4 regions of the Streptomyces sp. NPDC001093 genome follow, and region 2 is predicted to be linked to each of the others. Evidence: riboswitches for the same ligand, from Rfam matches in the RefSeq annotation. Region 2 holds a riboswitch; each other region holds the start of a gene.
The links. Region 2 has a riboswitch for cobalamin ahead of ABT288_RS29025 (CbtB domain-containing protein). Riboswitches for the same ligand answer to the same signal wherever they lie in the genome.
Positions count from the first base shown of each region.

Region 1: it holds a riboswitch for cobalamin, as region 2 does, so the genes downstream of both, ABT288_RS28575 (ribonucleoside-diphosphate reductase subunit alpha) here and ABT288_RS29025 (CbtB domain-containing protein) in region 2, are expected to answer to the same signal.
Region 3: it holds a riboswitch for cobalamin, as region 2 does, so the genes downstream of both, ABT288_RS11215 (cobalamin biosynthesis protein) here and ABT288_RS29025 (CbtB domain-containing protein) in region 2, are expected to answer to the same signal.
Region 4: it holds a riboswitch for cobalamin, as region 2 does, so the genes downstream of both, nicT (Nickel transporter NicT) here and ABT288_RS29025 (CbtB domain-containing protein) in region 2, are expected to answer to the same signal.

Region 1 covers NZ_JBEPBF010000067.1:6,510-13,756, forward strand. Annotated here, with positions in the region: gene ABT288_RS28565 (bifunctional albaflavenone monooxygenase/terpene synthase) at 1-331, shown strand, start outside; gene ABT288_RS28570 (ribonucleotide-diphosphate reductase subunit beta) at 431-1,456, opposite strand; gene ABT288_RS28575 (ribonucleoside-diphosphate reductase subunit alpha) at 1,456-3,825, opposite strand; cobalamin riboswitch at 3,952-4,091, opposite strand; gene ABT288_RS28580 (zinc ribbon domain-containing protein) at 4,494-4,898, shown strand; gene ABT288_RS28585 (GNAT family N-acetyltransferase) at 4,865-5,386, opposite strand; gene mctP (monocarboxylate uptake permease MctP) at 5,462-7,090, opposite strand; gene ABT288_RS28595 (DUF3311 domain-containing protein) at 7,087-7,247, opposite strand, start outside.
Region 2 covers NZ_JBEPBF010000068.1:45,349-52,595, forward strand. Annotated here, with positions in the region: gene ABT288_RS29000 (FGGY-family carbohydrate kinase) at 1-871, shown strand, start outside; gene ABT288_RS29005 (fucose isomerase) at 1,293-2,927, shown strand; gene ABT288_RS29010 (BPL-N domain-containing protein) at 3,211-4,008, opposite strand; gene ABT288_RS29015 (histidine phosphatase family protein) at 4,147-4,728, shown strand; gene ABT288_RS29020 (CbtA family protein) at 4,788-5,540, opposite strand; gene ABT288_RS29025 (CbtB domain-containing protein) at 5,560-5,781, opposite strand; cobalamin riboswitch at 5,819-5,956, opposite strand; gene ABT288_RS29030 (hypothetical protein) at 6,030-6,392, opposite strand; gene ABT288_RS29035 (alpha/beta hydrolase family protein) at 6,717-7,247, shown strand, end outside.
Region 3 covers NZ_JBEPBF010000016.1:104,152-111,398, reverse strand. Annotated here, with positions in the region: partial or broken gene ABT288_RS11245 (hypothetical protein) at 1-681, opposite strand, end outside; gene ABT288_RS11240 (alpha/beta hydrolase) at 863-1,990, opposite strand; gene ABT288_RS11235 (class II aldolase/adducin family protein) at 2,059-2,721, opposite strand; gene ABT288_RS11230 (lysozyme) at 2,912-3,658, shown strand; gene ABT288_RS11225 (inorganic phosphate transporter) at 3,802-5,052, shown strand; gene ABT288_RS11220 (hypothetical protein) at 5,087-5,314, shown strand; cobalamin riboswitch at 5,457-5,598, shown strand; gene ABT288_RS11215 (cobalamin biosynthesis protein) at 5,703-6,668, shown strand; gene ABT288_RS11210 (cobyric acid synthase) at 6,665-7,247, shown strand, end outside.
Region 4 covers NZ_JBEPBF010000024.1:14,793-22,039, reverse strand. Annotated here, with positions in the region: partial or broken gene ABT288_RS14920 (CobW family GTP-binding protein) at 837-1,291, shown strand; partial or broken gene ABT288_RS14915 (GNAT family N-acetyltransferase) at 1,347-1,565, opposite strand; gene nicT (Nickel transporter NicT) at 1,713-2,822, opposite strand; cobalamin riboswitch at 2,850-3,070, opposite strand; gene ABT288_RS14905 (metalloregulator ArsR/SmtB family transcription factor) at 3,120-3,479, shown strand; gene ABT288_RS14900 (PepSY-associated TM helix domain-containing protein) at 3,550-4,992, opposite strand; gene ABT288_RS14895 (hypothetical protein) at 5,178-5,387, opposite strand; gene ABT288_RS14890 (hypothetical protein) at 5,717-6,316, shown strand; gene ABT288_RS14885 (YcnI family copper-binding membrane protein) at 6,356-7,096, shown strand.

The sequences.
Region 1 (7,247 bases), on a different contig from region 2:
CGCCTATCGCATTCCCGCCGGGGCCGACATCGTCTACAGCCCCTACGCGATCCAGCGCGACGCCCGCTCCTACGACCGCCACCTCGACTTCGACCCCGACCGGTGGCTGCCGGAGCGGGCCAAGGAGGTGCCCAAGTACGCCATGAGCCCCTTCAGCGTCGGCAACCGCAAGTGCCCCAGCGACCACTTCTCCATGACCCAGCTGAGCCTGATCACCGCGGCGATCTCGGCGAAGTACCGCTTCGAGCAGGTCGCCGGGTCCGACGACACCACCCGCGTGGGTATCACGCTCCGCCCGCACAACCTGCTGCTGAGGCCGCTGCCCTGGTAGGAGCGCCGGGGCAGGACACCTGGTACCGGCGCGCGCTCAGGCGGCCTCAGGGCCCCGGAACGCGCGCCGGTAGGCGTATCCCCGAAACGGAGCGCCGGCTCAGAAGTCCTCGTCCAGGTCGACGGTGCCCTCCACCGCGACCTGGTACGCCGACGGGCGGCGCTCGAAGAAGTTCGTCAGCTCCTGGACGCCCTGCAGCTCCATGAAGGAGAACGGGTTCTCCGAGCCGTACACCGGGGCGAAGCCGAGGCGGCCGAGGCGCTGGTCGGCGACGCACTCCAGGTACTGCCGCATCGACTCGGTGTTCATGCCCGGAAGGCCCTCGCCGCACAGGTCGCGCGCGAACTGCAGCTCGGCCTCCACGGCCTCCTTCAGCATGTCGGTGACCTGCTGCCCCAGCTCGTCGTCGAACAGGTCCGGCTCCTCCTTGCGGACGGTGTCGACCACGTCGAAGGCGAAGGACATGTGCATCGTCTCGTCGCGGAACACCCAGTTGGTGCCGGTGGCGAGACCGTGCAGCAGGCCCCGGCTGCGGAACCAGTAGACGTACGCGAAGGCGCCGTAGAAGAACAGGCCCTCGATGCACGCGGCGAAGCAGATCAGGTTGAGCAGGAAGCGACGGCGGTCGGCCTTCGTCTCCAGCCGCTCCAGCTTCTCCACCTTGTTGATCCACTTGAAGCAGAACTGCGCCTTCTCGCGGATGGACGGGATGTTCTCGACGGCCGCGAAGGCCGCCGCCCGGTCGTCCGGGTCGGGCAGGTAGGTGTCCAGGAGCGTCAGGTAGAACTGGACGTGCACGGCCTCCTCGAAGAGCTGACGGCTCAGGTAGAGCCGCGCCTCGGGGGAGTTGATGTGCTTGTACAGCGTCAGCACCAGGTTGTTGGCGACGATCGAGTCACCGGTCGCGAAGAAGGCGACCAGGCGGCCGATGAGGTGCTGCTCCTCGGGCGTCAGCTTCGCGAGGTCGGCGACGTCCGAGTGGAGGTCGACCTCCTCCACGGTCCAGGTGTTCTTGATCGCGTCCCGGTAGCGCTCGTAGAAGTCCGGGTAGCGCATGGGGCGGAGGGTGAGTTCGAAGCCCGGGTCGAGCAGGTTCGTGTTACGGGTGGTGGTCGGAGCGGTCATTACTGGCAGGCCTCGCAGGACTCGGGGTTCTCAAGGGAGCAGGCGACCGCGTCGGGGTCGGCGACCTGCTGGACGGGGATGGTCTTCTGGGGCTGCGCCTGGCCCTGGGCCGCGCGGGCGATGCGGGTCGCCGGGCGGGAACGCAGGTAGTACGTCGTCTTCAGCCCCGACTTCCAGGCGTAGGCGTACATCGAGGAGAGCTTGCCGATGGTCGGCGTCTCCAGGAAGAGGTTCAGGGACTGGGCCTGGTCCAGGAACGGGGTGCGCGCCGCCGCCATGTCGATCAGGCCGCGCTGCGGGATCTCCCACGCCGTGCGGTACAGCGCCCGTACGTCGGCCGGGATCCACGCGAAGTCCTGCACCGAGCCGCCCGAGTCGCGCAGCGCCTCCCGGGTGCGCGCGTCCCACACGCCCAGCTCCTTCAGGTCCTGCACCAGATAGGAGTTGACCTGCAGGAACTCACCGGACAGCGTCTCGCGCTTGAACAGGTTCGACACCTGCGGCTCGATGCACTCGTACACGCCCGCGATGGAGGCGATGGTGGCGGTGGGCGCGATGGCCAGCAGCAGGGAGTTGCGCATGCCGACCTCGGCGACACGGCTGCGCAGGGCCGCCCAGCGCTCCGGCCAGGTCAGCTCGACGCCGTAGTGGTCGGGGTGCAGCACACCCCGGGCCGTACGGGTCTTCTCCCAGGCCGGCAGCGGGCCGTTGCGCTCGGCCAGGTCGGCGGAGGCCTCGTACGCGGCGAGCATGATCCGCTCGGCGATCCGCGTGGACAGGGCCTTGGCCTCCGGCGAGTCGAAGGGCAGGCGCAGCTTGAAGAGGACGTCCTGCAGACCCATCGCGCCGAGGCCGACGGGACGCCACTTGGCGTTCGACCGTCCCGCCTGCTCGGTCGGGTAGAAGTTGATGTCGACCACGCGGTCGAGGAAGGTGACGGCGGTGCGGACGGTGTCGTCCAGCCGCTGCCAGTCGATGTCCCCGTCGGCCACGAAGGCACCGAGGTTCACCGAACCCAGGTTGCAGACCGCCGTCTCCCCGTCGTCCGTGACCTCCAGGATCTCCGTGCAGAGGTTGGAGGAGTGGACCACGTGCCCCGGCAGGGCCGTCTGGTTGGCGGTGCGGTTGGCCGCGTCCTTGAAGGTCATCCAGCCGTTGCCGGTCTGCGCGAGCGTGCGCATCATCCGGCCGTACAGCTCACGCGCCGGCATGGTCTTCTTCGCCAGGCCCGCCTCCTCGGCCTTGCGGTAGGCGGCGTCGAACTCCTCGCCCCACAGGTCCACCAGCTCCGGCACGTCCGCCGGGGAGAACAGCGACCACTGCGCGTCGGCGTTGACCCGGCGCATGAACTCGTCCGGGACCCAGTGCGCGAGGTTCAGGTTGTGCGTGCGGCGGGCGTCCTCGCCGGTGTTGTCCCGCAGCTCCAGGAACTCCTCGATGTCGGAGTGCCAGGTCTCCAGGTAGACGGCCGCGGCGCCCTTGCGCCGGCCGCCCTGGTTCACGGCCGCCACCGAGGCGTCCAGGGTCTTCAGGAACGGCACGATGCCGTTGGAGTGCCCGTTGGTGCCGCGGATCAGCGAACCGCGGCTGCGGATACGGGAGTACGACAGACCGATGCCGCCGGCGTGCTTGGAGAGCCGGGCGACCTGGTGGTAGCGGTCGTAGATGGAGTCCAGCTCGTCCAGCGGGGAGTCGAGGAGGTAGCAGGACGACATCTGCGGGTGCCGCGTGCCGGAGTTGAAGAGCGTGGGGGAGGACGGGAGGTAGTCGAGCCGGCTCATGAGCCCGTAGAGCGCGGCCACTTCGTCCACGGAGCGGGTCGTGTCGTCCTCGGCCAGGCCGCTCGCGACCCGCAGCATGAAGTGCTGGGGCGTCTCGATGACCTTGCGGGTGATCGGGTGCCGGAGCAGATAACGGCTGTGCAGGGTGCGCAGGCCGAAGTAGCCGAAGCGGTCGTCGGCCCGGCGGTCGACCAGCGCGTCGAGCCGCTCGGCGTGCAGCCGCACGAAGTCGGCGGTGCGGTCGGCGATGAGCCCCTCGCGGTGCCCCACGGCCACGGACCCGGTGAAGGACGTCACGCCCTGCGAGGCGGCCTCGGCGCGGATGGAGAGGGTCAGCAGCCGGGCGGCCAGCCGGGAGTAGGCGGGGTCCTCGGAGATGAGCCCGGCGGCGGCCTCGGTGGCCAGCTCGCGCAACTCCGCCTCGTCGGCCCGAGCGGACCGGCCGCGCAGCGCGGCGGCGGCGACCCGGCCGGGGTCGGCGTCGGGGAGGTCGGCGGTCAGCTCGGTCAGGGTCCGCAGCAACGCGGTACCGGGACCGTCGGTCTCCAGGCCGCTGGCTGAAGCCGGATCTGCTGGCGCGATGGTCACGTGGGGCTCTCCCTCGATCGGCACGGGGGCCTTGTGGAGGGCAGGGGGCAGCCACGAGCGCGCACGGCGTCGCGTCCACCGGCCCATCCCACGAGGCCCGGACGTCTGAAGGCCACCCGGACCGGACGGCCGGGTGCGCTGCCGGCAGGTCCTCGGACTGACTCCTGTGCACGGCGTTTCTGGGAACGGACATGCACAAGTACACCGTTGCGGGACAGTTCCGGATTCACACCGGATTCCCCTGCGGCGACAGCGAGGATGAGCATACATCTAGTGGCGGGCTGTCGTGTCACCCCCAGATGTTGTGTTGTGGCGGCTTCGGAGCGTGTTCCCCGGATATAACCGGTACGGAGGGATCCAGGTATGGGTCTTTCTCGGGCGTACGGTCGTGCAGCCAGATCAGTCGCTCGATCGAGTGATCCGCTGTGAACGTGCAGGTGCGTGCCGACGCCCTTGCAGGCGGCGGCACTTGAGGCGACTCCGCGCGCCTGCAACGAGGCTGCGACCTGGTGTAGTCGCGTGGCGTTCGACAAGGATGTGAAGCGCAACTTCGAGTTGCGGCAGCGCACGTACGGCGAAGTGAAGTCCAGGTGGGGGCTGGGGGCTGGGGGCACAAGCTGCCCAACATGTGATCAAGAAGACCTGCATCAGTCACAAGATTGCGAAGCATGTGGCCCCAACGGGCCACCCACTCCAGCTGGGCCTTCGCCCAGCTCGGGCAGTTCATCGCGTACAAGGCCCGCCGGGCGGGGGTACCGGTGGTGTACGTCGACCCGGTGTACACCCCCCGCACCTGCGCAGAGTGCGGGCACATGGACAAGGCGAACCGGGTCTCCCAGGCCCGCTTCGCATGCCGGTCCTGCGGATTCGTTGATCACGCGGACCGGAACGGCTCCCGCAACATCCGCGCTCGCGCGCGGGAGTTGTGGCGATGCGGGGCCCAGTCAACGGCCCCCGCCCCACCCCCGGAGCAGCGGGGTGAGGCAGGACGCAGACGCAGCGCCACCGCCAGTGACGCCCGTTGTGCAAGCCCGTCGCCTCAACGAGGGGTGGTTGACAGCGTCAACTCGTAGGTGAGCAGGGTGATGTCGAGCTGCTCCGGCAGCGGATTCCAGTCCCGCTCGGGTGTGCGAACGAAACCCAGCCGTTCGTAGATGCGGTGGGCGGCGTGCATGGTGTGCTGGGTGGACAGGACGATCCGCACACAGCTCTCGATGGTCCGCGCCCTGTCGACGCAGGCCCGCACGAGGGCCTCGCCGACGCCCCGGCCACGCGCTGTCCGGGCGACGGCCAGCATCCGTATCTCGGCCTCCCCGGGGCGCGCGATGTCGGCCATGGGACCGCCGGACGGCACGAAGGTCACCCCGCCGAGCACTCTGCCGTCCTCCACGGCGACGAGCACGTCCGCGTCGGCGGCGCGCTTCGCCACGTCCCTCAGCTCGCCGAGGTACGAGTCGCCCTCTCCGAAGTCCAGGAGGCCGTCCTGAAGATAGGCCTGGGCGGTGATCTCGCCGAGGCTTTCGTAGTCGCCCGGCGTCGCCTGCCGGATCACGAAGTCCATGGCACCGAGTGTGCCGTAGGGGTACGACAACGGGCCGCCGGATTCTCCTCCGGCGGCCCGTCGTACGACAGTCGTTCAGTGACCGGCGCCCGCCGTCGCCGGCGGCAGTTCCACCTGTACCCCCGGCTCGCCCGCGTCCGCCGTGTAGTCCTCCGGCTCGGTCTCGTCGACGCCCTCGGGGGCCTTCGCGGCCTTGAGGACGAAGGTGAGGAGCACGGTGACCACGACGTTGAGGACGAACGCGGTGAGGCCGATGTAGCCGATCTCGCCGATGCCGGGGATCTCTTTGGCCGAGCCGCCGAAGTGCTTCTGGGTCGGGGAGGCGACACCGTACGCGGCGACCGTGCCGTACGCCATGCCGACCGCCCAGCCGGCGAGCAGGGCCCAGCGGTGGAACCAGCGGGTGAACAGGCCGCCGACCAGGGCCGGGAACGTCTGCAGGATCCAGATGCCGCCCAGCAGCTGGAAGTTGATGGCGACCGTCTTGTCCATGGTGAGGACGAAGACCAGCGCGCCGACCTTCACCAGCAGCGAGACGATCTTGGAGACCTGGGCCTCCTGCTTCGGCGTCGCGTCCGGCTTGATGAAGTCCCGGTAGATGTTGCGGGTGAAGAGGTTCGCCGCCGCGATGGACATGATCGCCGCCGGGACCAGCGCGCCGATGCCGATCGCCGCGAAGGCCACGCCCGCGAACCAGTCCGGGAACATGTTCTCGAACAGCTGCGGGATGGCCAGCTGGCCGTTGGTGACCTTGACCCCGGCCGCGATCGCCATGAAGCCCAGCAGCGCCAGCAGGCCGAGCATCAGGGAGTACAGCGGCAGGATCGTGGTGTTGCGGCGGATCACGTCACGGCTCTTGGAGGACAGGGTCGCGGTGATCGAGTGCGGGTACATGAACAGGGCGAGGGCGGAGCCCAGGGCCAGGGTGGCGTACGTCCACTGGCCGGTCTGCGGGGGCACGAGCGCGCCGCGCGGCTTGCCCGTCGCCGGGTTGACCTGGCTGAACGCGTGGCCCGCCTTGGCGAAGATGTCGTCGAAGCCGCCCAGCTTGATGGGGATGTAGATGATCGCCACCGCGATGACGATGTAGATCAGCGCGTCCTTGACGAAGGCGATCAGGGCGGGGGCGCGCAGGCCGGAGGAGTAGGTGTACGCCGCCAGCACGCCGAAGGCGATCAGCAGGGGCAGGTCCCGCACGAACCAGTTGGTGCTGCTGTCCCCGCCGACGCCCATCACGTCCAGCACCGCCTGGATGCCGACGAGCTGGAGCGCGATGTACGGCATCGTCGCGAGGATGCCGGTCAGCGCGACCGCCAGCGACAGGCCCCTGGAGCCGAAGCGGCCCCGGACGAAGTCGGACGTGGTCACATAGCCGTGGCGGTGGCTGACCGACCACAGGCGGGGCAGGAACGTGAAGATCAGCGGGTAGACCAGGATCGTGTACGGCACCGCGAAGAAGCCGGCCGCGCCCGCCGCGTAGATCGCCGCCGGCACGGCGACGAAGGTGTACGCCGTGTACAGGTCGCCGCCGAGCAGGAACCACGTGATCCAGGTGCCGAACGACCGTCCGCCCAGGCCCCATTCGTCCAGGGAGTGCTCGTTCTCGGCCCTGCGCCAGCGTGCGGCGAGGAAGCCGATGACCGTGACGGCCAGGAAGAAGAAGATGAAGACGCCGAGCGCGACGCCGTTGACGCCGTTCTTCACTTCGCGTCACCACCCTTCTCGGCAGCGGGGGAAGCGGAGGAAGCATGGGCGGCGCGGTCGCGCTGGTCGCGCTGCCACAGCTTGTACGCGGTCATCGTGAGTGCGGTGGAGATCAGCACCCAGAGCATCTGGTACCAGTAGAAGAACGGGATCCCGA
Region 2 (7,247 bases):
CGAGCTTCCGCCGCTGCGCTGGTCCGGCGAGGCGGCCGGCACCGTCACCGCCGAGGCCGCCGCGGCGACGGGCCTGCCGGCCGGCATCCCCGTCACCACCGGCACCATCGACGCCTGGGCCGAGGCCCTCAGCGTGGGTGCTCAGCACACCGGTGACCTGATGCTGATGTATGGCACGACCATGTTCCTGATCCACACCGTGCCGAAGCCGCTCACCAGCCCGTCGCTGTGGGGCACCGTCGGCGCCCTGCCCGGCACCCGCAACCTGGCCGGCGGCATGGCCACCTCGGGCGCCGTCACCAACTGGCTGCGCGATCTGTTCGCCGCCGGCGACCACGCCGAACTGACCCGCCTGGCCGCCGAGTCGGGGCCCGGCGCGGGCGGGCTGCTGATGCTCCCGTACTTCTCCGGCGAGCGTACTCCGATCATGGACCCGGACGCCCGCGGGGTGATCGCCGGACTCACCCTGTCCCACACCCGCGGCGACCTCTACCGGGCCGCGCTGGAGGCCACCGGCTTCGGGGTACGCCACAACATCGAGGTCATCGAGGAGGCGGGCGGCGACATCCGCCGCGTGGTCGCCGTCGGCGGCGGCACCCAGGGCGCCCTGTGGACTCAGATCGTCTCCGACATCACCGGCCGGCCGCAGGAGCTGCGCAGCACGACGATCGGCGCGAGCTACGGCGGTGCCCTGCTCGCGGCACAGCTCGTCGGGGACGCCGGGATCGACGACTGGAACCCGGTGCGGGAGACGGTGACGCCGTGTGCGGAGCGGCGGCGGCGGTACGACGAGCTGTACGGCCTGTACCGGCGGCTGTACCGGGAGACTTCGGCGACCGTGCATGCCCTGGCCCCGCTGCAGGAGCGCTGAGCCCTTCCGAGTCCCAGGCCAAGGGGCTCCGCCCCTTGAACCCCGCCAGGGGTCTCCGCCCCCTGGCCCCCCGGCCTATGCCCACCCACCACCCGTCTCGGTCGGCTGGAAAGGCACCGAACCCGACTCGGTCGGTTGGAAGGGCGCCCGACCCTACTCGCCCGACTCGGTCGGCCGGAAAGCCACCGGGCCCCCAACTCACCCCATCCGCACGACCGGAAAGGCACCGGCCCCCCAACTCGCCCCACCCGGAGGGCGGGAAAGCCACCGGCCTCCCAACTTGCCCCACCCGGACGCCGGAAAGGCACCGGACCCCGACTCGCCCCACCCGGACGGCCGGAAAGCCACCGGACCCCGACTCGCCCCACCCGGACGGCCGGGGGTGGCCCCGCCCCCCATACGCACACCCAACGGAGATCGCATGACCACGTACGCCCTGCCCGTCCCGAGCCGGCCCGTTGCCGCCGAGCCGCGGACCGTCTACACCGTGGCCAGCGGTGACCTGCGCCCCGCCGCCAACGTCACCTGCTGGCCGACCCAGGAGAAGCTGGAGAAGGACCTCGCCGCGGCGCTGACCGACCTCGGGTGGCAGGTCCGCCGTGGGCATGCCTTCGACGCGGCCAAGGGGCACGGCTTCATCGACAGCCAGCGCGCGGGCATCGAGGTGTTCAGGACACTGCCGAAGGACGCGCCGCTGATCGTCGTGGAAGGTGTCTGGCAGTACAGCCACCACGTCCTGGCCGGGCTGCGCGACCACCGGGGACCGATCCTGGTCGTCGCCAACTGGAGCGGCGAATTCCCGGGCCTGGTGGGCCTGTTGAACCTCGCGGGCAGCCTCACCAAGGCCGGGCGCGCGTACTCCGTGCTGTGGAGCCCGGACTTCACCGACGACTGGGCTCGCGACGGCCTGCGTACCTGGCTGGAGACCGGCACCCTCACCCACGACACCAGCCATGTCCGGCCGTTGCCGCCGCTGCCCGAGGACCCAGAGACCGAACTCGGCGTGGCCCTGGCCCGGCAGCTGCGCGAGGAGAAGGCGATCATCGGTGTCTTCGACGAGGGCTGCATGGGCATGTACAACGCCATCATCGACGACGAGTTCCTCAACCCGCTCGGCATCTACAAGGAGCGGCTGTCGCAAAGTGCCCTGGTCGCCGAGATGAACAAGGTCTCCGACGAGGAGGCGCAGGTGGTCCGCGCCTGGCTGGACCACGCCGGCATGACCTTCCACACCGGTACGGACGAGGCCACCGAGCTCACCGACGCCCAGTTGCTCAGCCAGTTCAAGATGTACATAGCCGCGCTGCGCATCGCCGACGACTTCGGGCTCGACGCGGTCGGCATCCAGTACCAGCAGGGCCTGAAGGACACCGTCCCGGCGAGCGACCTCGCCGAGGGTCTGCTCAACAACGTCCAGCGCCCGCCGGTGTTCAGCCGCGACGGGGCCCGTGAGCTGTACGCCGGCGCGCCGCTGCCGCACTTCAACGAGGTGGACGAGGGTGTCGCCGTCGACTCCCTGGTCACCAACCGGATCTGGACGGCGATGGGCCTGGACCCGGCCACCACGCTGCACGACATCCGCTGGGGCGAGGAGTACGACGGCCGGTTCGTGTGGGTCTTCGAGATCTCCGGCTCGGTGCCCGCCTCCCACAACGGCGGCTACCACAAGTCGTACAGCATGCGGCAGCCCCCGATGTACTTCCCGCTCGGGGGCGGCACGCTCAGCGGGGTCTCCAGGCCGGGTGAGGTCGTCTGGTCCCGGGTGTTCCTGATGGACGGCCGGCTGCATGTCGACCTCGGCCGGGCCACCGCGATCGAGCTGCCGGCGGAGGAGACCCGGCGCCGCCTCGAGGCCACCACCCCGCAGTGGCCGATCATGCACGCGGTGCTGCACGGTGTCAGCCGCGACCAGTTCATGGCCCGCCACCGCGCCAACCACCTGAACGTGGCCTACGCCCCCGACGCGGAGACGGCCGACAGGGCGCTGCGCGCCAAGGCCGCCCTCTTCGCGGAGCTGGGCGTCGAGGTCCACCTGTGCGGAGACGTGGCGCTGTAGCGGACCGGCGGGCGGCCGTCTGTCCGACGAGCGCGCCCGCCCAGGACTTCGCGGTGTTCCGCCCGGCCCCCGTACGGGCGGAGCACCGCGAACCAGAGGAGGGGGCCGACGGTGCGGGTGAGCCGGGAGGGTGTGTGGACCGATGTCACCGGTCTGCGGGTGACGCCGTCCTGTCCGATGCCTTCGGCCGCCGGTACGAACCCGACGTACGTCTTCGGCTTGGAGGCCTGTTTCCGCTGAACCGCGGACTCCTGCCCGGCAGGAGGGCGCGCGGCGTGGACCGCTACAGCCCCTTGACGGTCTCCTGGATGAGGTCGTGGCCGAGATCGAGGCGGACGCCGTCGGGATTCCTCAGCCCTGCGTCGGAGTACCAGGAGGCATCCGCCTCCGGGTGCGGCCCGACGACTCCGACCCGCCCCTTGCCGTACGGCGCGACGACAGCGGCGGCCGTGCCGTTGTCGTACCTGGCGAGTACGGACACGTCCGCACCGCCGGCCGGCACGAAGTACGGCCCGTCCTGGAAGTACATGTGACGCCGCTTGCCCTTCCAGGTCACCGGCACGAGCGTGTCCGTCGCGTCATGGACCGAGGCGCGCGGTGAGGTGATGTACTGGTCGGTGTCGCCGGGCAGCAGGCCGAACCCCGGGTCCTTGTCGGCCAGATAGCCGCCCATGCAGAATCCGAGGTAGCGGCCGCCGGCCCGCGTCCAGTCACGGATCGCCCCGGCGGCGCCCCTCAGCTTCGTCCAGGTGCCGCCGAGATCGTCGTTGCCGCCGGGCTGTGCGTAGACGTCGGCGTCCGCCAGACCGGCCGCGGTCAGGGGGACGTCCTCGTCGGGGCCGACGTAGGCGACCGTGAACGGACGCGGGGCCTTCTTCAGCACCGCGGCGACCGCCTCGGCGCATCCGTCACAGGCCGCGGGCCCTCGGTAGACCAACGCCAGCAGCGGCTCGGCCGCCCGCGGGGAGGAACCCGTCCCGGCACAGGCGGCGGCCGTCCCGGTGAGCAGGGTCGCGGCCGCGGCGGGAAGGACCCGGCCGAGCAGCCGGCGCCGGTCGATGGAGGGAACGGGAGGTATCACGTGCCGCCGCCTGTTCTTCCGGAGGAACCGAGCCACCCCATGATCGCCAGTCCGTGCGGTGCGCCGCAAACCCCCGGCCGGCCCGGTCGTCGGCCGGGCCTTGTGTGCCGTGCGCGGATGCTGGTACCTCTGAACCACGTGACCAGCCGAGTCCTTCTCCTCTCCCCCGCCATGAGCGCGTCGCTGCGCCAGGCCCGCTTCGACGACGGCGGCTCGATCGACGGCAGCGGAGCGGCACGTGCCCGCTCGGCGGCCGGAACCCTGCCCTCCGCGGTCCGTGTCCTCACCTCCCCCGGCGTGCGCTGCCGGGAGACGGCCGCGGCGCTGGGCCTCGACGGCCTGCAGGTACCGGAGTTGGCGGGTCTCGACGTGGGCCGCTGGCGCGGGCGCACCCTGGAGGAGGTGGGGGCCGCCGAGCCGGAGGCGGTGGACCGCTGGCTCACCGACCCCGAGTGCGCACCGCACGGGGGTGAGTCCGTGCGGGATCTGTGCGGACGGGTCGCGCGCTGGCTGGCCGAGGCGCAGGAGTGGGAGGGCCGTACGGTCGCCGTGGTCGAGCCGGAGGTGGTGCGGGGGGCCGTCGTCCATGCGCTCGGCATGCCCGCGGCCGTCTTCTGGCGCCTCGACGTGCCGCCGCTGACCGTGACGGAGCTCAGCGGCCGGGCCGGGCGCTGGAATCTGCGGCTGGGGTGTCCGCTTGCCGCGGCGGAGGCCGATTAGGCGGAACGGCACAGGGCTCGGCGGGCGGTTCCGCCGGGCCCTGTGCCGTACGCGGGGAGTCAGTGCGCGGCGGGAACCGCTCGCCGGTTCGCGGCCGTAACCGGCTTGGGGTTCAGCAGCCGTTCGGCCAACTCGCCGAAGGCGAGGCCGAATCCGGCCCACAGAGCGGTCTGGATCGCCAGTGCCGAGAGCCGGAACCGCCACAGCAGGGTGGCGGGGAAGCCCTTGGGCACCTCGTTGACGGCGGGCAGGAACTGGTAGGCCAGGCCGATCACGACGGTGAACGCGATCACTGCGGCCACCGTGGCCCACCAGGTGCCCAGGCGCGGGGCGAGCCGCTTGCCCAGGATGGTGGCGGCGACCGCCAGCAGGACGCTGAGCAGCATCATCAGGAAGTACAGGGTGGTCCGCTTGCCGATGGTGTCGGGGTTGCCGACCGACGGCGGGTTGGCCGGGTACTTCAGGAACGGGACGACGTACACGGCGAGCAGCGCGCAACCCGACAGCAGCAGTGCCGTGGCGCGCGGGCCGAAGCGGCCCACGCGGCCGAGGGCGAAGCAGAAGGCGAGCGCGGCGATGCCGCCGAAGGCGACGCCGTAGACGAGGACACCGGTGGCGAGGCCGGCGGTCGACTGCAGGGAGCGGGAGACGACCTCCATCTCGTGCTCGTGGGAGTGAGCCTGCTCGAAGCTGATGGCCTTGTCGACGTTCGGCTCACCGAGCACGTAGGCCACGACCAGGGCGAGCACACCGGCCGCGAGACCGGCGAGCATGCCCCGGACGAGAAGGTTCCGTACGGTTGCGGAGTTCATGGGCGCGGTGTTCGTCGCGTCAGTGGCAGGGGAAGCCCAGCAGGTGGCGGGCGTCGTGCACCCACTCGTGGACGTCCGTGCCGTTGAACACGGAGGTGGCGCCCTGCTCGGCGCCGACGAAGTAGAGCAGGATCAGCATGAGGATGCCGAAGAAGACCGCCCAGGGAGCAATCGCCTTCAGCGGCAGCTGGGCGGGAACGACGGGGGTGGTGGCTGTCGGCTGGGCGACGGTCTGCGCCATGGCAGGACCCTCCTCTGGGAGTTCGCGTCCCATCTCGGTGGTGCACAGGACGACGACCACGGGTCTGACTCACGAGCCCCTGGGGGTCCCGCATACAGTGGCGCGACCGTGCCGGATTCCCACCGGCTTCCGTTTCGCCGTCATCGATATCGGATCGACCGTACCGCGTGACGCGCGCATGACCAAGACCGCCTCTCTCCCAAGTGATCTTCCTCTCCCACCTGGTGGGACGGTACGGGACCGGTGGGTCAGCGGGAATCCGTGCGGCGCCGCGGCGGGGTGAAGGCGTACAGGCCGAGGATGTCCGGTAGGGGGGCCACTCCGGGGCCGCCGGAGCGGACCCAGGTGACGATGTCCTCGGTCGCGTCGGGGTCGTTGACGAGCCCGAGCCACACCGGCCGCGCGCCGGCGGCCCGGCCCGCGGCGGACGGCTGTACGACGACGACGTTGGCTTGGTCGCACACATCGAGGCAGTCGGAGATGCGCACCGGCACCTCCGCCCGCAGACGCGCGGTCTGCGCCGCGTGATCGACCCCGGTCACCTTGGGACTGCCGCAGCAGCAGTCCCGGCACACGACGACCCGGCACGGTGCCGCGCCGCTCCCCGCCACGGCGTCGTCCGACGCCTCTTCCGCCGGCCTCTCGGGCACGCCGCGTCACTCCCCGCCGTCGCCTTGTGTCGCCGGTCATCATTCCACGGCGGAGAACACCCGGTTGCGGAGGGCGTGTTCGGCCGTGCACGTGGCGGGAAAAAGGGTTGGGCGGGTTGATCATCGATCTGTTAGCTTGCAGTTGACCGTGTACCAGCCGAGGAGGTGAGACCCATGAACGCTGCATTCGTGTGGGTGCTCCCCCTCGTCGTCACGGTCGGGCGATCGACGTAGGTGTCGCCGGGAGCGCCTCGACAACAAGGCACTCCCGAAAGGCAACACGCCATGAAATCTCTGCAGTTCATCTCCGAGTCTTCCGCCGACGGCGTGATCGAACGCGACTTCACCCTGGGCGAGGTCCCCGGTGTCCTCTGGTCGCCCGCATCCGGCGCGGACCGTGCGCCCCTGGTCCTGATGGGCCACGGCGGCGGCAACCACAAGAAGCATCCTGCGATGGCGGGTCGTGCGCAGCTCCTGGTGAGCGGCTGCGGCTTCCACGTCTCCTGTATCGACGCGCCCGGTCACGGCGACCGGCCGCGCACGGCACACGACGAGCAGGAGATCGCCGAGCTGTTCCGGGCGAGGGCGGCGGGCGAGCCGGAAGGCCCGGTCGTCGTGCGCTACAACGCCCACCTGGCGGAGCTCGCCGTACCCGAATGGCAGGCGACCCTGGACGCCCTCCAGGAGCTTCCGGAAATCGGCGCCGATGGGCCGGTCGGCTACTTCGGCATCAACATGGGCACCGCGATCGGCGTGCCGCTGGTGGCGATCGAGCCCAGGATCACGGCCGCGGTCTTCGGTCAGCACTGGCCCGAC
Region 3 (7,247 bases), on a different contig from region 2:
GGTGGGCTCGGTGCCGGGTTCGGCGAGCCGGTCGGTGCCGGGTTCGTAGGGGATCTCGCAGCGCTCGGTGCGGAGTTCGGTGACCCGCTGCTGGAGCAGGTCGAGCAGCTGCTCGACCGGGACGGGCCCGGCGGACAGCTGAAGGAAGGAGAGCACCTGGGGCATGGCCGAGACGACCTCGGCGACGGCGGCCGGCTCGTGCCCCTCGGGTTCCGGGGAGGCGAGCGACCAGGCGTCGAAGAGGGCGACCCAGCCGCGCAGTACGGCGCTGTCGTCGCGGTTCCAGGCGCGCAGCCGCCAGCCGGGGCGCGCGCTGTCTCCGTGCACCTCGACGAGCCCGGCGAGGCGTGCGGTGTCCCAGTCGGCGCGGACCTGAGCGACGCTCAGGCCCAGGTCGGCGGCGGCGCGACGGGCGGTGGCGTCGGAGAGGGTGGCCTTGCCGTCGGCGGTGGCGCCGTCGCTGCCGGGGCCGAGTACGGCGTCGGCCCAGCGAGCCACACGCACCGGGCCGGCCAGCCCGGTGCGAGCCATTCCGGCCAGTTCCGCGGGGGCGGGGGTGCCCTCCGGCGGCCGGGGTGCGGCGCGGCGCGGACGCCGCTGGTTCACAGCTCTGGGGGCGGCGGCCAGGGGTCGCGGTCGGACGAGTCGAAGCCTGGAGTCGCGCGGGATACGGGACGTCACGGGTGCAGTCTTCCGGTTGACGGTCCGAAAACCCAAACGGAATGTCACGGCGGGCGACGGGGCTGGCCAACGCACGGGAGCCGGGACGGGGCCAGGAGTGGTGATCAGGCCAGTCGTACGGCCTTAAACGGAATGCCGGGCACCCGGCCTCCCGGGGCCCTCCGGAGGGCCGGGGACGTTCTCACACCAGCGGGGTCAGGAATCGGCGCAGCCGCTCCTCGTACTCCTTCGGGTCCGCGTTCCACATCGCGCCGTGCGGGGCCTGCGGGACGGTGTGCAGGGCGACCAGATCCGGGCGGCGGCGGGCGAGCCGGCGGGAGAACTGCCAGGGGGCCACCTGGTCGTCGGGCCCGTGGAAGATCAGGGTCGGCACGGTGAGCAGGTCGGGGTCGGTGAACTCGGGGAGCCGGTCGGCGTACAGGCCGGTCCGGCCCTGGGCGGCGCGCACCGCGAGCGGCAGCAGCGGCTGCGGGGTGCGGCGGGCCCGGGCGAGGGCGCGCAGCGTGGCCTCCCAGCTGAGCACCGGCGAGTCGAGGACCAGCCCGGCGATGCGCTCGCGCACCGCGGAGTGCTCGGCGGCGCGCAGGGCCATGGTGGCGCCGGTGGACCAGCCGAGCAGGACGACCCGGCGGGCGCCGTAGCGGACGGCGTAGCGGATCGCCGCGTCCAGGTCCCGCCACTCGGTCTCGCCGAGGCGGCTGAGGCCGTCCGGCGGGCGCGGGGCGCCGAGGTCGCCGCGGTAGGCGAGGGCGAGGACCGGCACCCGGCGGGCGTGGAGGGGGGCCATGAGGTTCATGGCCTGTTCCCGCGTGGTGCCGAGTCCGTGCACGGCGATCACCCAGGTGTCCCGGGCCGCGGGCACGAACCAGGCGGGCAGCTCGCCGAGTTCGCCCGGCACGTCGATGTCGGCGTGGTCGAGGCCGAGGGCGGTGCCGGGGTTGCCGACGTACAGGTTCGGGGTGAGCCACACCGCGTCACCGGCGGCGAGGGTGCCGTGGGTGACGCGTTCCAGGCGGCGTACGACGGTGTCGGCCGCATGCGGGGCCGCGTCCAGGACGGGGCCGACGACCGCGTGGGAGCCGTCGCCGGAGAGGCCGTAGGTGCCGGGGCGCAGTGCGGCCAGATCGCGGGTGAGGGTGATCTGGCCGGCGGCGGTGCCGTGCACGGTGAGGCGGGGTTCGGTGGGCAGCGGGCGGCCCGCGGGCGCCTTCAGCGCGGCGTCGCTGGCGATCCGGCCGGCGGCGACGGACGCCACGGCCATCCCGGCGGCTATGGCCGTGCTGAGGGCGGTCGCTCTGACGGTGCGCACGGGTCCAGTGTCGTGGGGGTTGCCGTCACCGGCCAGCGGAGCGACAAGGGCCGAAGGAGGCTCGGGATTCACCTCCGTTGGCCGTAGCCCCGCAAACGTTCCCCCACCTCGGCCAGTTGTGCCTCCGTCAGCAGGGACGGGGTCAGGCTCGGTACGGAGGACGCCGTCAGCCACAGGCGGCACATCCACTCCAGCTGGGCGGTGCGGTCGTAGGCCTGGTCGAGAGAGACGCCGTAGGTGATCGTGCCGTGGTTCTGCAGGAGGCAGCCGGAGCGGCCGGCCAGGGCGCGGACCATGTTCTCGGCGAGCTCGTCGGTGCCGTACGTGGCGTAGGGGGCGACGCGTACCGGGCCCCCGAGGGCGGCGGCCATGTAGTGGACCAGGGGCAGCTCGGGCACGAGCGTGGAGACCGCGGTCGCGTGCACGGCGTGGGTGTGGACGACCGCGCGGGCGTCGGTGGTGCGGTAGACGGCGAGGTGCATGGGAAGCTCGCTGGTCGGCACCAGTGCGCCGAGCACCTGGCGTCCGGTGAGGTCGACGCCGGTGAGGTGGTCCGGGGTGAGCCGGTCGTACGGCACGCCGGACGGGGTGACGAGCACGAGGTCGCCGACGCGCGCCGAGACGTTTCCCGAGGTGCCGACCACCAGCCCGTCGGTTACGGTGCGCCGCGCCGTCGCGACCAGCTCCGCCCAGATCCGTTCCTCTTCCGCGTCCCGCCGCTGTTCAGCCATGCCGCGATCCTGCCAGCCGCGCCCCGTGGAGGGGTGTGGTCGGTCGCCGTCGGCCGCGGGCGCATGCCCCCGATTGGGCGAAAGACGGGGTGAATCGCCGCAGAAAGGCGCCCATTCGAAGATCATCCGGCCTTCAATGGTCACTCTTGCCCGACGGAACGATCTTTCGTCCGCCGACCCGGGGAGACACATGGCCCGCGAACGCACCCCTCTCCGTCACCGCGCCGGTGTCCTCGCGGCGGCCGCGGCGGCGCTCGCCCTGACGGGCACCGTGGCCGCGCCCGAGGCGCTCGCCTCGGGCCTGCCCCGGGGGCACGACGTCTCCTCCCACCAGAAGCGCGTCGACTGGGCGGCCGCCCGGTCCAGGGGCGCGCGGTTCGTCTACGTCAAGGCGACCGAGTCCACGGACTACCGCAACCCCTACTTCTCCCAGCAGTACAACGGTGCGCGCAAGGCGGGCCTGTACCGGGGCGCGTACCACTTCGCACGGCCGGACAGGTCCTCCGGCGCCCGGCAGGCCGCGTACTTCGTGCGGCACGGCGGGGGCTGGCGGGCGGACGGCCGGACACTGCCGCCCGTGCTCGACATCGAGTACAACCCGTACAACAAGCGGCACAAGTGCTACGGCCTGAGCAGGACGCGGATGGTCCGCTGGATCCGGTCCTTCAGCAACGAGGTCAAGCGGGAGACCGGCCGCCGTCCGGTGCTCTACACGACGACCCAGTGGTGGCGGCTGTGCACCGGCAACAGCCGCGCGTTCGCCAAGAGCCACGCCCTGTGGATCGCCCGGCACGACGCCGCGCGGCCGGGGAAGCTGCCGGGCGGGTGGCGGTACTGGACGTTCTGGCAGTTCGGCACCCGGGGCCGGCTGCCGGGTGACCAGAATCTCTTCAACGGCACCGCCGCCCGGCTGCGGACCTTCGCGCGCGGCCGGTAGCCATGGCGCGCCTGGGACGCGGGAGCCGGGCGGAACCTCGATCCCCCCCTCTGGACACCCCTACGCCTGCCTCAGTTCATCTTCCGTTCACCCAGGTTGCCTACGGTCGTCCAGCCAATGACCTCGAACGATTGCCTGGGTAAATGGAAAGCTTCTCGCTGATCCTCGCGATAGTGGTGGTAACCGCTCTCGCGTTCGATTTCACGAACGGTTTCCACGACACCGCCAACGCGATGGCCACCACCATCTCCACAGGCGCCATGAAGCCCAAGATCGCGGTGGCCATGTCCGCCACCCTGAACCTGGTGGGCGCCTTCCTCTCCGTGGAGGTCGCCAACACGATCTCCAAGGGTCTCGTCGACGAGAAGGGCATCCGTCCCGAGGTCATCTTCGCCGCCCTGGTCGGCGCGATCCTCTGGAACCTGGTGACCTGGCTGGTGGGCCTGCCCTCCAGCTCCTCGCACGCCCTGATGGGCGGTCTGATCGGCGCCACCGTCGCCTCCGCCGGCTTCGGCGCCGTGCACGGCGACGTCCTGGTCACCAAGGTGCTGCTCCCGGCGGTCGCCGCGCCGATCGTGGCGGGCGTCGCCTCGATGCTGGCCACCCGGTTCTCCTACGGCATCGGCGGCAAGGCCGACGGCGAGGCCACCCGCAAGGGCTACCGCGCCGGCCAGATCGCCTCCGCCGGCCTGGTCTCCCTCGCCCACGGCACCAACGACGCCCAGAAGACGATGGGCATCATCACCCTCGCCCTGATCGCGGGCGGCGCCATCGCCCCGGGCTCGAACCCTCCCACCTGGGTCATCCTCTCCGCCGGCCTGGCCATCGCGCTCGGCACCTACATCGGCGGCTGGCGGATCATCCGCACCATGGGCAAGGGCCTGACCGACCTGGAGCCGCGCCAGGGCTTCGCCGCCCAGACCAGCGCCGCGACCGCCATCCTGGCCTCCTCCCACCTGGGCTTCTCCCTGTCCACCACGCACGTCGTCTCCGGCTCGGTGATGGGCGCCGGCCTCGGCCGCAAGGGCGGGGTGGTCCGCTGGTCCACCGCGACCCGCATGGCCGTCGCCTGGGTGCTCACCCTCCCGGCCGCCGCGCTGGTCGGCGGGGGCGCCGAGGCCGTCACCGATCTCGGTGACTGGGGCACCGCCGTCGTGGCCGTCTTCCTGGTCGCCGCGAGCGCCGCGATCTGGAAGATCTCCCGCCGTGAGGTCGTCGACCACACCAACGTCGTGGCCGAGACCGAGGAGCCGGCCGGCGTGGTGACCGCCGCCATCGCCGCGGTGACCCCGCCCCCGGCGGGCCTGATCACCGAGGACCTGACGGCCACGATCGCCTCCCCGGCCGCCACCGAGCCCGCGCCCGAGGCCGCCCCGCCGGCCGCGACCGTCTGACCCCGGCCCCACCGGTAACCAAGGAAGCAACCCCATGAAGATCGACTGGTCGGCCCTCGGCTCCGTCTTCGGCGCCAGCCTCGTGTTCACCGTGGGCCTGGTGGCCCTGTTCACCCTCGGCATCAACGGTCTGGCCCGGCGCGAGAAGGCCGCGGCCCAGGGCGACTCCGCCGCCCTCGCCGTCACCGGCGCCTACGTCTGCTTCGCGGCCTGCGCGGCGGCGGTGGCGTACGGCATCTTCCTCATCGTGTCCAAGTCCTGACGGACCGCCACGAACCAGGCAGCACGAAGGCTCCCCTCCCAGCGTGACGGAGGGGAGCCTTCGCCGTACCCACAGGCCACGGGCGTCCCGCGATGTGGGGATCGGCACACTCTCCCCTCGCAGGTCAACGGCAAGTTGACGGCCGTTCCGGGCGCGTGGTGGACTGCCCAGGCCATGTACGGCGGCAAGAGAGGAAGCCGGTGCGAATCCGGCGCGGTCCCGCCACTGTCACCGGGGAAGAAACCCCGGGAGCCAGGAACTCTCACCGCCGAATCTCGTCGAACCAGGGCGCGGACACCCTGAGTGAGGACATCGATCGCCATGCCCGGCTGCCGAAGGACAAGGACCCGCACCAGGCCCGCTCCTGTACCCATGGCCGGCTGAGCCGATGGGTGCCGATCGCACTTTCGCGTACGGCGCCGCCGCCGGTCTTCTCGGTGACCTGCTCCTCGGCGATCCGCGCCGCGGGCATCCGGTCGCCGCGTTCGGACGTGCGGCCGCTGCCGTGGACCGCGCGTTGTGGCACGACCACCGCGGCTGGGGCGCCGTGCACACCGTCGTGTGCGCCGGTGGCGCCGTCGCACTCGGCACGCTGGCCGCACGCGCCGTACGCCCCTGCCCCGCCGCCTCCGTCGCGCTGACCGCCGCCGCCACCTGGGCGGTCGTCGGCGGTACGTCGCTCGCCCGGGAGGCCCGCGCCATCGGGCGCTCCCTGGAGTCCGGGGACGTCGAGGCGGCGCGGGCGCGGCTGCCGCACCTGTGCGGCCGGGACCCGCAGGCGCTGGACGCCGACGGGATCGCCCGGGCCGTGGTCGAGTCGGTCGCCGAGAACACCTCCGACGCCGTCGTGGGCGCCCTGGTGTGGGGGGCCGTGGGCGGGGTGCCCGGGCTGCTGGGCTTCCGGGCCGTCAACACCCTGGACGCGATGGTCGGTCACAGGTCCCCGCGTTACCGGCGCTTCGGCTGGGCCTCCGCCCGGCTCGACGACGTCGCGGGCTGGCCGGGGGCCCGGCTCACCGCCGTACTCGCCGCCGCGGCCGGATCCGACCCGCGGGGTGCCCTGCGCGCCTGGAAGGCCGACGCCCACCAGCACCCGAGCCCCAACGCGGGCCCCGTGGAGGCCTCTTTCGCGGGCGCCCTGGGCGTGCGCCTCGGCGGCACGCTCTCCTACGGCGGCCGCGTCGAGCACCGGCCCGTGCTCAACGGCGACACCGGCCGGGCCGTCCAGGTCACCGACATCGACCGGGCCGTACGGCTCTCCCGCCGCGTCGGCGTGCTCGCGCTCGGCACCACGGTCGCCGCGCGCCTCCTCGTCAATGGTGTCGTCAAGGGTCTGAAGGGACGTGGGAAGTGAACGGGGGACTCCTCGTCGCCGGCACCACCTCCGACGCCGGCAAGAGCGTCGTGACGGCCGGGATCTGCCGGTGGCTGGTGCGCCAGGGCGTGAAGGTGGCGCCGTTCAAGGCGCAGAACATGTCGCTCAACTCCTTCGTGACCCGCGAGGGCGCGGAGATCGGGCGGGCGCAGGCCATGCAGGCCCAGGCGTGCCGGATCGAGCCGACCGCGCTGATGAACCCGGTGCTGCTCAAGCCGGGCGGCGAACAGAGCAGCCAGGTGGTGCTGCTGGGCAGGCCCGTGGGCGAGCTGAGTGCCCGCGGCTATCACGGCGGACGGCAGCAGAAGCTCCTCGGCACGGTGCTGGACTGCCTCGCCGAGTTGCGGGGCACGTATGACGCGGTGATCTGTGAGGGGGCGGGCAGCCTGGCCGAGATCAATCTGCGGCGCACCGACATCGTGAACATGGGGATCGCGCGGAACGCGCGGCTGCCCGTGCTCGTCGTCGGCGACATCGACCGCGGCGGCGTCTTCGCCTCCTTCTTCGGCACCGTCGCCCTGCTCTCACCCGAGGACCAGGAGCTGGTAGCCGGGTTCC
Region 4 (7,247 bases), on a different contig from region 2:
CGCAGGCATGACCGTCTGAAAACGCACGGTCGACATCTTGGCCTGAATATGTTGGAGGAGCGGGGGTCCCCGTGGGTCTGCCGTAAGTACATGAGCGTGCACTGCCTGTCTGAACTCCACGATGAAACAACCCGAAGTGGTGGACCGTGTCGCATGCGGCGAGACTCTCAGTCTCGGTCATGGCCCACCTACAGGTGCCCCGGCCAATCGGCCGGCCCAGAACGACACCGGACGTGCTCCTAGCCGAGAAGACGTATTCGTCCAGTGCGTCCGCACCGCCCTGCTACGGCGTGGGGTCCGGGCCGTGATCCCGCAGCCCGCCGGCCAGATCGCCCACCGCAAGAAGCGCGTCCAGCTGTCCGTATGCCCTTGCCCCTCATCGGCGGTTGGCTTGTCCCTGTCGGCTCAAGCCGTTGGTGACACTGAGCAACCATGCGTGGATGCGGTCGGGGCAATGGAGCGCGCTGCGAAGCAGGTTGGCCAGCACCGAGTCAGCGCGCTACAAACCCCCGTGCTGGTTCCGTGCTGACTTAGAGGGCCCGAATCATGGAAAGCCGCAGGTCCTAGCCCCGGTCGAATGAGTTGTCGTACCACTCGATCGTGGTGCCGATGAGGCTGGCGGCGACGATACGGGGGAGGCTGGCGGTGGTTGGGGGAGCGGATGCTGCTTCGGATGCCATGTGCGCCACTTCCTCGTGTGCGGTGGGGACGGGTATGTGTCGGCACACCGTAGGAAGATGCAGGTCAGGGGCACATGTGGTGGGGCACCATAGTTCGGGGGTTGGCTATGCGTGCGGCCACCATGCCGGCTCACGGAAGGGCGGTTCAGGGGCTCGAAGGTGGTGCGCGACGCCGACGGCTTGCTGGGCAGTGGCGATGCACCCCTGGTGAATGACTGCGCGTGCTGCGCACTTCGCGAGGATCTCGTCCCCGGGCTGCTGCGGCTCGCAGCGGAGGGAACGTACCGGTTGGCCGTCGTGGAACTGTGGGACTCCGTCGAGTCGCAGGCCATGGCCGGGAGTCATCGCACGCGCTGCTCGCCCAGCTCACACCAGGCGCACGAAGCGTACGGGTGGAGAGCGACGGTGCCCTGGGGGCAGCGCTGTTGGCGGGCTTCGACGTGGCAGCGGCCGCCGCCCGTGCGCATCCTGCGTGCGCGCTGCTGCCGCAGTCGTGCGACGAGCACGGCGTGAGCACCTTCGTCTGGCGGCGCGAACGGCCCTTCCACCCGCAGCGCCTGTACGCGGCGCTTGAGGACCTGACCTGCGCCGCCGCGCGCAGCCGGGGGCGGTGTAGGAAGCGGTCGCTCGGTGCGATGCGTCGGAGCGTCAGCGGCGGACGAGCTCCCGGACGGCGATCAACCCGATCCGAGGCTGCCGGGTCAGCGGTCCCACCCGGACCAGTCCCACGTACTCGTCCACGTGCCTTGCCACCGCGTACTTCGACGGGTCGAGCACGGTGGTCCCCGCCGGGCGGGGCAGCACCGCGGCCGGCATCGTCTGCCATCCGACGGCGGCCTCGACCTCGTCGCGGATGAGGATGAGGCGGTCCAGGGCGCGCAGCGGCGGTCCCGGGCCACCGTCACCTGTTCATGCTCACTGCTCTCATCGCCGCAGCGGTTCGGTCGTCCGTGTGCGCCACCCGCTGGACGAGTGGATTCCCTTCCTCGACTTCGTCCAGGCAGAGCCCGCCCGCTTTCCGCAGTGGTGTCGTCAGCCGGCGTCGGCGGTGTGGGTGCCCCAGCGTTCCTCGACCTTGGCCAGGCGCCAGTAGCCGATGGCCACGGCCCAGACGACCACGAACAGGCCGACGATGACGTAGCCGACGTTGTCGAGGTTCAGTCCCGCGATCCAGCCGCTGACGCCATCGCTCAGCCTGAGCTTGTCGTGCAGGACGCCGACCAGTTCGATGGTGCCGACGAAGAAGGCGACGGCGATGGAGAGGCCGGTGATGGTGAGGTTGTAGAACACTTTGCGGACGGGGTTGGAGAACGCCCACTGGTAGGCGAAGTTCATGAAGGTGCCGTCGAGGGTGTCGAACAGGCTCATACCGGCGGCGAAGAGGAGGGGCAGGCACAGGACCGCGTACCAGGGGAGGCCGGCGGCGGCGCCGTTACCGGCCAGGGCCAGGAGCAACACCTCGGTCGAGGTGTCGAAACCGATGCCGAAGACGAAGCCGAGGGGGAACATCTGGCCGGGGCGGCGGACGGACCTGGTGAGCCGGCCCAGGATGCGGTTCATGAAGCCGCGTGAGTCGAGGTGGGCTTCCAACTCGGCCTCGTCGTACTGCCCGTTCCGCATGGCCCTGAAGACACGGGCGATGCCGACCAGCGCGACGAGGTTGAGGGCGGCGATCAGGTACAGGAAGCCGCCGGAGACCGTGGTGCCCAGGGTGCCGAGGACCTGGTGGGTCCGGGAGTTGTCGTTCATCAGGGTGCCGGCGAGCTTGGCGCCGCCGGCGACCAGCGCCGCCATGACGACGACCACGCTGGAGTGGCCGAGCGCGAACCAGAAGCCCACCGAGAGCGGTCGCTTGCCGTCGGCCATCAGCTTGCGGGTGGTGTTGTCGATCGCGGCGATGTGGTCGGCGTCGAACGCGTGCCGCATGCCGAGGGTGTAGGCCGTGATGCCGAGGCCCACCCCGAACGCCTTGCTTCCGACCTCGTAGTGGCGCGGGACCACGAGCAGGAAGAGGATCCCGAAGGCGACCACGTGCAGGGCGACGATCACGGCCAGGAGGCCGGCGGTTCGGACGGTGTCCTCGCGCCGCCAGCGGAAGGAAGGGGAGACGGCGGTTTCGGGCACGCCTTCGGGCATGGTCATACGGTCACGCTCCAGCACCTCGTGGATCAGCTTCGTGCTGCCGTGGCCGGTCTCCTGGCTGACGGGTCATCGCGCCCGCCCCTGCCTTCCCGGCCGCGAGGCCAGTGGCAATGCATGGGGCGGGAACTCCCCGATCACAGTGGCGAGGGCCGCTCCGGACTGAGCCCCTGAGGGGCTGTCACCGGTCTTCCCGAACACCACGGCCCGCTCACCCTAGAAGGCCGGAGGCCGAGGCTGCAAGGCTGCATAATTGTGCAGGTATTGAAGCGGGATTTCGCGGACTGCGATGATGGGTCCATGCATCTCGTCCCCGCGGAACGCGCCGGGCAGCGGATCATCGACGGCCATCGGGTCTGCGATGCCATCGCGGCCGTCGGTGAGCCCGAGCGTGTACGCGTCTGGGCCGACCGCTTTTCTCTGCTGTCGGATCCCGGGCGCCTGGCCCTGCTGCTCGCCCTTCACGAGGCCGGTCCGATCGCCGTCTCCGACCTCGCCGTCGCCACCGGCATGAGGGACACCGCTGTGTCCCAGGCTCTGCGCCTGCTGCGAACCGCGGGCATCGTCGACGGCGAGAAGGACGGCCGAATCGTGCGCTACCGGCTCGTCGAGGGCCCGACGGCCGCGCTGCTCGAACACTGCGTGTCCCGAGAAGCATGACGAGATCAGCGGCCGCACGCGATCGCGGCAAGTGTCGCGCGACGCTCCCGCGCAGATACGGCCGCTCGGTTCAGGCGTGTGCGTGCCCGGTACGACGGCGTGTGACCCAGCCGAGGATGATGTCCACCGCGAGGAAGCCGGCGAGCGGGACCCCGAGCAGCGGGACGTAGTAGCCGACGACGGCGACCACCGCGACGCAGGGCACCAGCACGTACACCGGCACCTGCCGCCAGGCACCGCGGGGAATCGGGCGGCCGAAGGCGGAGCCGCGGCCGCGCTGCCACCACATGCGGTAGCCCCAGAGGATGAGGAGGACCAGGGCCAGGGCGAGGCCGGCCAGCGCGATCTGGTTCACGAGGCCGAACAGGGTGCCGGTGTGGGCGTCGATGCCCCACCGGGTCAGTTTGGCCAGCACCGGGTAGTCGGAGAAGCGCAGCACGTCGGTGACCTTGCCGGTGGCCGGGTCGACGGCGATCGAGTCCTGCTTCTCCGGCCAGCTGCGCTGGATCTGCCGTACGACATAGGCGGAGGAAGAGTCCGCGGGCGGCACGATCTCGACCGGGTCGGACAGACCCTCGGCGCGGGCCGTCTTCAGGACGGCGTCGAGACCCACGTCGGACCGTGCGCCGGAGTGCGAGCCCATGTCGATGCCGTTCATGTCCATGCCCGCCATGGAGTCGTGTCCCTCGTGCCCTCTGCTCACCGTCGCGGTGACGGACGGCGTGGACTGGCCGAGGGCTTCGCGGAGGTCGCCGATGTTCGCTCCGGCGTAGGCGGACCAGGTCAGGCCGGTCGCCGACAGGAAGAACAGGCCGCCGGCCGCCCACACACCCACCGTGCCGTGCAGGGTCAGGGAGCGTCGCCGCCCTGCGGTGCCGCGCACCTTGCGGCGGGCGCGGCGCCGGCCGAACCACAGCACCAGGCCGCCACCCGTGATCACCCACAGCCAGCTGGCGGCGAACTCGCTGTACAGGCGGCCGGTTTCGCCGAGATGCAGGTCGCGGTGGAGCTCGTCGATCCAGGTGCGCAGCGGCAGGGCGCCGGTGGAGCCGTACTGCTCCAGCGCGCCGCGCACCTTGCCGGTGTACGGGTCCACGAACACGGCGAGGGTGTGGTCGGCGGCTGTGCCCTTCACTCCGGACAGCAGTACGCGTGTGGTCGCATCAGGCTGCGGTGACGGCCGCACGGCGGAGATGGTGCCCTCGGGGTGGGCCTTGCGGGCGGCGGCCACCTGCCGGGAGATCGGCAGCTTGTGGTCGCCGACCGGGACGGTCAGTTCGTGGGCGTACACGATCTTCTCGGCCTGGAACGAGCCCGCGTACAGCAGTCCGGTGACCGCCGCGACGAGCAGGAACGGCGCGACGAACACGCCCGCGTAGAAGTGCAGGCGCAGCACCAGCGGGTGCAGCGTGCGCAGGGCCGAGGGAGCCGCCCCGGAAGAGGGGTCCAGGGCCGGCTCACCGGCATCGCGGGCCGTGCGGGGTGGGGCGGTGGTGGGCGGTTCGACGGACATGGGGGCTGCTCCTGCGGCGTACGGGTGTCACGTCAGCTGTCGGCCGAGTGGAACGGTGAGTTCCGCGCCGTTGGTGTGATGTGGAACACCCGGTCGGTCGCGAGGGTCGGGCGGCCCGGCGTCTCAGCGACTGGAGCAGGGAGTCGCCGATGCGGGCCGCCTTCGCCTTGCCCTGCGGCGGTCGGTCAGGCGATGCCGTCCAGCTTGCCTGCCTTGGCGTCCGCGACGATCGATGAGAACTGGTCGGCGCTCATCTGGACGTGCTGGCCGAAGTCGTCGGTCAGGACGATGCGGCGGTCGGTGGGGGCGGCCGGGTCGACGAACAGCTGGGGACAGCCGCAGTCGCAGTTGCCGCAGAACGTGGCGACGGGCTCCAGCCCGCTGGTGTCGGTCATGCTGATCCGCCTCCGTGGCATGGGGTTTGCGGCACTCCGGTGTCCGGACGGACCGGTGGCCGCGGGGGACTGTCCCGGGGATACCCGGCGTGGACGAGGCGGACGCGCGACCCCGTGGTGTGCAGGGGGCGCGGAGGCGGTGGGTGTGCACCCGTGCTCCTTGGAGTGCTACCGGTGCTTCGATTTCGCAGAGGTGGCTGGGAACTGAACGGCACTCGCGTCCGACTCGTAAGGAGGAGGCAGGTCGACCAGGTATGAGTCCGTGGGCGGTGATGCGTGTGCCTGGGCCGGGGGAGAGATCCTTTGGGCACGTGGCAGCATCAGGTGCTGTGAGTGTGTCCCTGGCGGTGCGGAGCGTGCGCGCGGCGGTGTTCGCCGTGCTGTGCGTGCTGCTCGCTGCCGTAGGGCATGTCATGGCCACGGGCATGGCGCCGCCGGTGTGGATACAGATCGCCTCGTTCGTGCCCGTCTTCGCGGTCGGCTGTCTGCTGGGTGGCCGTGAGCGGTCGCTGGCCGCCATTGGCATGGGGACTCTGGCCGGACAGGGCGGGTTGCACCTTGTCTTCCACGCCGCCGAGCCCCATCACGCGGCAATGGTCATGCACGGCATGCGGATGGTCCAGGCGCCCCATGCACTGACACCGCACGCCACCGCCGCGCATGCCGGGGCGGCCCTGCTGCTGACCTGGTGGCTGCGGCGCGGTGAGGTGGCACTGTGGTCGCTGCTGCGGTGGGCGGTCGCGTTCGTGCCGGGGCTTGCCGCCTGGTGGCAGGTGGCCGGCGGGGCGTGGCGTGCGCCGGCCGGACCAGGGCTGGTGCGTCGGGCTGTCGGTGAGCCGTGGGGGTTGCGGCAGGTACGGCTGAGGTACGCCGTTCACCGGCGGGGGCCGCCGATGGGGATGTCGTACGCGCTGTCGTACGCGATCTGAATCCGACATCCCTTCTTCCGTACGGAGATCCCTCACCTCATGTCCAGGACCCGCACCACCCTGCGCCGCGCCGGCGCCGTCACGGCCCTGACCGCCGCCGGACTTCTCGCTGCCGCGGGCGTCGCCTCCGCGCACGTCACCGTCCACCCCGACAGCTACGCCAAGGGCGCCACCGACGGCGTGCTGACCTTCCGTGTCCCGAACGAGGAGGACAACGCCTCCACCACCAAGGTCCAGGTCTTCCTGCCCACCGACCACCCGGTCCTCGGCGTGCTGGTCCACCCGCAGGACGGCTGGACCGCCCAGGTCACCAACACCAAGCTCAAGACGCCCGTCAAGACCGACGACGGCACCATCACCGACGCCGCTTCCGAGATCACCTTCACCGGAGGCAAGATCGCGCCGGGCCAGTACGAGGACTTCAACGTCGCCTTCGGTCAGCTGCCCGACGACACCGACCAGCTGTCCTTCAAGACGCTGCAGACGTACTCCGACGGCAAGATCGTCCGCTGGATCGAGGAGGCCCAGGGCGGCCAGGAGCCGGAGAACCCGGCACCCGTGCTCAAGCTCACCGCCAAGGGCGCGGAGGACGGCGGTGTCGCTTCGACCGCCTCGCCGGCCGGTGCGAAGGGCTCCGACAGCGCCAAGCCGACCACCTCGGCCGGCGACTCGACCGCCCGCGGTCTCGGCATCGCCGGGCTGGTCGTCGGCGTGCTGGGCCTCGCGGCGGCGGGCTTCGCCGTCGTGCGCGGCCGTTCCGCCGGGCCCCGGGCGGAGTAGCGCACCTGCCCTGCCGACGGTAGCCGCCGGCAGGGCCTCGTTCCGTCGCCGCGGCCTCTGGGCACAGTTGTCCCTCACGTGACGCGGACCACAACGTTGCTCCGGAACTCGATGCCCGGAGGCCCCGACTCCTGATGCAGTACGGCGCGAT